DNA from 2 places in the Nocardiopsis synnemataformans genome. Region 1 is predicted to be linked to the other one. Evidence: riboswitches for the same ligand, from Rfam matches in the RefSeq annotation. Region 1 holds a riboswitch; the other holds the start of a gene.

What was found. Region 1 has a riboswitch for cobalamin ahead of ACSIH6_RS12805 (ABC transporter substrate-binding protein). Riboswitches for the same ligand answer to the same signal wherever they lie in the genome.
Region 2: it holds a riboswitch for cobalamin, as region 1 does, so the genes downstream of both, metE (5-methyltetrahydropteroyltriglutamate--homocysteine S-methyltransferase) here and ACSIH6_RS12805 (ABC transporter substrate-binding protein) in region 1, are expected to answer to the same signal.

What each region holds. Positions count from the first base shown of each region.
Region 1 covers NZ_CBDRFA010000018.1:48,029-50,405, forward strand. The annotation lists gene ACSIH6_RS12800 (FecCD family ABC transporter permease) at 1-538, opposite strand, end outside; gene ACSIH6_RS12805 (ABC transporter substrate-binding protein) at 535-1,572, opposite strand; cobalamin riboswitch at 1,632-1,844, opposite strand; gene ACSIH6_RS12810 (MerR family transcriptional regulator) at 1,907-2,308, opposite strand; gene ACSIH6_RS12815 (NAD(P)-dependent oxidoreductase) at 2,359-2,377, shown strand, end outside.
Region 2 covers NZ_CBDRFA010000002.1:217,279-219,655, forward strand. The annotation lists gene metE (5-methyltetrahydropteroyltriglutamate--homocysteine S-methyltransferase) at 1-1,046, opposite strand, end outside; cobalamin riboswitch at 1,212-1,372, opposite strand; gene ACSIH6_RS02030 (polysaccharide deacetylase family protein) at 1,643-2,377, shown strand, end outside.

The sequences.
Region 1 (2,377 bases):
TCTCGGCGTCGGCCGAGGTCAGCACGATGAACGAGGTCAGCGCCGAGAACAGCTGCATGGCCGCCACACCGGACAGCACCACGCGGTCCATACTCGCGCCCAGGGTGTGCGCGAGCAGCACCACCAGACCGAAGGAGAGCAGGGCGCCGACGAAGGCGCCCGCCGACAGCGACACCACCGCGCCGCCCCACCCCAGGACCAGCACGGCGACCGCCCCGGTGGAGGCCCCCGAGGACACCCCGAGCACGAAGGGGTCCGCCAGCGGGTTGCGCAGCAGGGACTGCATGACCGCTCCGCACAGGGCCAGCCCCGCCCCGCACACCGCGGCGAGCAGGGTGCGGGGCATGCGCAGGTTCCACACGATGCCCTCGCGCAGCGGCGTCAGGCGGCTCTCGCCCAACCCCAGCCGCGCGGCGACCGACCTCCAGACCTCGGCCGTGGTGATGTCGGCGGGGCCGATGGTCACCGCGACCGAGACCGACACGGCCAAGAGCACCAGTCCACCGCAGGAGAGCAGCGCCAGACGCGCACCGCTCACTGGGTGAGCCCGAGGCCGCGCAGACCGTCGGCGACCTGCTCGATCCCCTCGACCGTGCGGATCGAGGGGTTCATGGCCTGGCCGCTGAGCAGGACGTAGCGCTCCTCGCGCACGGCGGTGAGCTCCCGGGTGGCGGGGTTGGACTCCAGGAACGCGATCTTGGCGTCGGCGCTCTCCGCGGTCTGGGACTCGCGGGTCAGGTCGCCGAGCACGATGACGTCGGGGTCGCGGTCGGCGACGGTCTCCCAGTTGATCTGGGGCCACTCGTCGTGGGTGTCGTCGAAGGCGTTCTGTGCGCCGACCGCACGGGTGATGACGCCGGGGGCGCCGCAGCAGCCCGCGAGGTAGGGCGACTGGGAGTTGGCGAACCAGTACATGAGGGAGACACCGGAGGCGTCCAGGTCCCCGGTGGCCGCCTCCACCCGCCCCTCCAGTTCGGCGATCAGCTCCTCCCCGCGCTCCTCGACCCCGAACAGCAGGGCCAGGTCGCGGATCTCGCCGTGGACCGCGTCGAGGGTGAGCGGTTCGCTGCGCGAGCCGTCTCCCCCGCTGTCGTTGTCCTTGCCCGCGGCGCAGTCGGTCGGGGAGACGTAGGTGGGCACGCCCAGTTCCTGGAACTGCTCACGGGTGGCGACGCCGCCCGTGCCGAGCGTGGAGACGAAGGAGGCGGTCACCAGGTCCGGTTCGGCGTCCAGGACCACCTCGAAGGAGGGGGCGTTGTCGGCCAGGCGGGGGACGGCCTCGTTGGCCTCCTCCAGCCCCTCCATGATCGGGTCGGTCCAGGTGGCGGTGCCGACGAGGCGGTCCGCCAGGCCCAGCGAGAGCAGGATCTCGGTGCTGCCCTGGTTGAGGGAGACGACGCGCTCGGGCGGGGCGTCGACGCTCACCCGGTGTCCGCAGTTGTCGACCGTGCGGGCGTCGTCGGCGGCCTCCCTCCCGCCGCTCCCCCCGTCCGGGGAGGGCGCGCAGGCGGTGAGCAGCAGGAGGGTGGAGGCGAGCAGGAGGGGAAGGGGGCGCGGGGCGTGACGCAGCATGGGCATGCCTTGGATGTCGGGGCTCGAACGCGGAGCCTGGCACGGGACGCCTCCGCGCACTCGACGCGGAGGGGCCAGCAGGTCTTCGGACTCGGGTTCGCCCGGACAGGGTGCCTTCCCAGGTGGGTGCCGCTTCGACGCTGTGGTCGCCGCGGCCCCGCCCCAGTGGCGTGAGTACCCCGCCCGTCCCCCTCACCGCTGCGCGTCAGTTCCGGATTCGCACCGGATTCCCTGACCACGTACGTGGTACGACTGGCCCGGGCAGACTATCAAGGCCCCCTCGGCCCTCCGCGGCCGAGAGGCCCGGTCCGCACCGCACGCCCCCGCGCGCACGTCACACCGGTGCCGGCTCCGGTTCGGCGGCGTCGCACCCGTACCGCGACACCCGCCGCTCGGTGGCCTCGATGTAGTCGCGCAGGGCCCCGCGGGAGCGGGCCAGCGTGTCGATGTGCTCGTCCAGCCCGCGCAGACGCGTCCGCAGGGTGTCCAGCAACTCGGGGCAGGGTTCGAAGTCGGGGGACGCGCCGACGGCGCAGGGCAACAGGAAGGCGATCTCCTGGGTCGAGAGCCCGGCTTCGAGGAGCCTCCTGATCTGCGCCACGGTCAGGACGGCGTCGTCTGCGTACTCGCGGTAACCGTTGGCCCCGCGCGCGGGCTCCAACAGGCCCTGGGCCTCGTAGTAGCGCAGCTGGTGCGTGTGCACGCCCGTCCGTCTGCTCAGCTCACCGATCAGCACGCGCGCTCCCCCTTGACCTTCATACCGGTGTGAACGTCGAGAATTCTGGCATGAGCAACCACCCGCTCC
Region 2 (2,377 bases), on a different contig from region 1:
AGGGAGCAGGAGGTGCTCACGGTGAGCTCGTCGGTGAGGGCCAGCAGGGTGCCGAGCGTGGCCACGGCGGCCGGGACGTCGGTGCGCCAGACGTTGCGGCCCTCCACCACGCCCGCGACCAGGCGGGTGGCACCCAGACCGGAGACCCGCACCAGGTCGTCCACGCCCTCGTCGTCGGTGACCAGGTCCAGGCCGACCGCCTCGACCGCGGAGTCCTTGAGGACGCGCAGGGCGGCGGAGCCGATGGAGCCGAAGTAGGTGGACACCAGCAGGGAGGGGCGGTCGGCGACCGCCCCCAGGCGCTGGTAGGCGCGCTCCAGGTGGCCGACGGCGGCGCGGCCCTCGTCGGTGGCCAGGATCGGCTCGTCCAGCTGGACCTCGGTGGCACCCGCGGCCCGCAGGTCGCCGAGCAGCTGGGCGTAGGCGTCCAGGAGCTGGTCGAGCAGCTGGACGGGCTCCCAGCCCTCGGGGGCGCCGTCGGCGGGCTTGGCCAGCATCAGGAAGGTGAGCGGGCCGACCAGGACCGGGCGGGTGTGGAAACCCGCCTCGGCGGCCTCGCGGAACTCGGCGACGGGCTTGTCGCCCACCAGGCGGGGTCGGGTGCCGGGCGAGAGTTCGGGGACCAGGTAGTGGTAGTTCGTGTCGAACCACTTGGTCATCTCCAGCGGCGGAGCGTCCTGCTCGCCGCGGGCGAGCGCGAAGTAGCGGCGCAGCTCCTCCTCGCGGTCCGGCGCGGCGGCGGGCGGGGCGAAGCGGGAGGGGACCAGGTCGAACAGGACCGCGGTGTCCAGCACGTGGTCGTAGTAGGAGAACGTGTTGGAGGGGATGTCGTCGACACCGGCCTCGCGCAGCTGGGCGTAGACGCCCAGGCGCAGCTCGGCGGCGACCGCGTCCAGTTCACGGGCGGTGGTGCGGCCCCTCCAGTGGGACTCGCAGGCGCGCTTGAGCTCGCGGTCGGGGCCGATGCGCGGGTAGCCGTGCACGCTGGAGCGCACGGAGGGGCGGGGCCCGCCCGGGGCCGCGGACGGCGTGGGGGTCGTGGTCATGAGCTTCTCTCCCTCGTCGAAAGCCGGGTACCGGCCGCGAGGGGGAGGAGAGGGGTGGGCACGCCGACGGGCGCGCCTCGGGCGCGCACTGGACCTGCCACCGCCTCCGGCCCTCCCTCGGGGCGCGGGACCACCGGCGCCGCGGGTGCGCCGCCGGGTGGAGGCAGGTCTTCGGACTCGGGGGCGCGGGCGGTGCGGACACCGCTCCTCCTAATGGCCGCCGCTTCCCGGTTTCCGGTCTTCGCGACCGGCACTACCAGTGCTCATGGCGACGTTCGTTCCCCCATACCGCTGCGGGGCAGTCCCGGACTCACACCGGGTTCCCTCTTGCGACATGGTTCCGCCCCGTCCGGGCCGGGCCCGCGAGGTGGATCATGTACCTTCCACGGCTGCAAGTATAGGGAGGGCCCCTTCGCCCCTGTACCCGGCGTGCGGCCCCATGCGCCCGACCCGGACGGTGAGAACCCCCGGCCCACGGTCGGCGTCACACACGAAGTCAAGCGTTGCGCGGGTGAGCCTCCCCTCTGCTCCCCGCGGACGTTCGTCTGAGCGATGAACGTGGAGATTCCCTCGTGAATAAGCAGTCCCGCCTCGCCATGGCACCGGACCACCCCCTGATCACGGTCGTGGTAGCCCTGGCGGTCCTGGCGGGCATGGTGTTGTTGGCCACCCGCTCCTCCGGCGAGTCCGAGCCCCCGGAGCAGACGCACGGAGCGCCGGTCTCCGAGAGCGAACCGCCGCCCCCGGCCTCCGGCGACCCCGGCGGGCTGACCGAGGTGGACGCGGCCGCCGTGGCGGGCGTGGAGGAGGCCGAGCTGCCCTACGACGGGGATGTCTCCGTCACGGTGACCTACCCGGTGGTCCCCAACGCCGAGCCGCTGGCCGACTTCCTGGAGCGTGAGCTGACCGACGAGGTGCACGCCTTCGAGGCGGCCAACCCCGGCGCGGTCTCCTTCGAGGCGGAGTGGAACCTGACCGCGGCGCGCGACGGCCTGCTCGGGGTCCGCATGACCCGGGTCGAGACCGACTCCGAGGGGTCCCGGGAGGGGTACACCACCTACTGGTACGACACCGCGACCGCGGCGCACCACCCCTCCGCTGCCCTGGTCGGCGGCCAGGAACAGCTGGAGGAGCTCAACGGCCTGGTGCGCGGCGCCGTCGGGAACGGGGACGGCGGGGAGGGCTCGGCCGACCCCGACGTCATCCACCCGATCAGTTCCCTGTACGACTCGGTGGGCTTCAACCCCGACGGAGACCTGGTCGTGGAGTTCGACGCCGGGCAGGTCGCCCCGGCGGAGGAGGGCCGCACGCGCGCGGTGGTCGACGCCGGT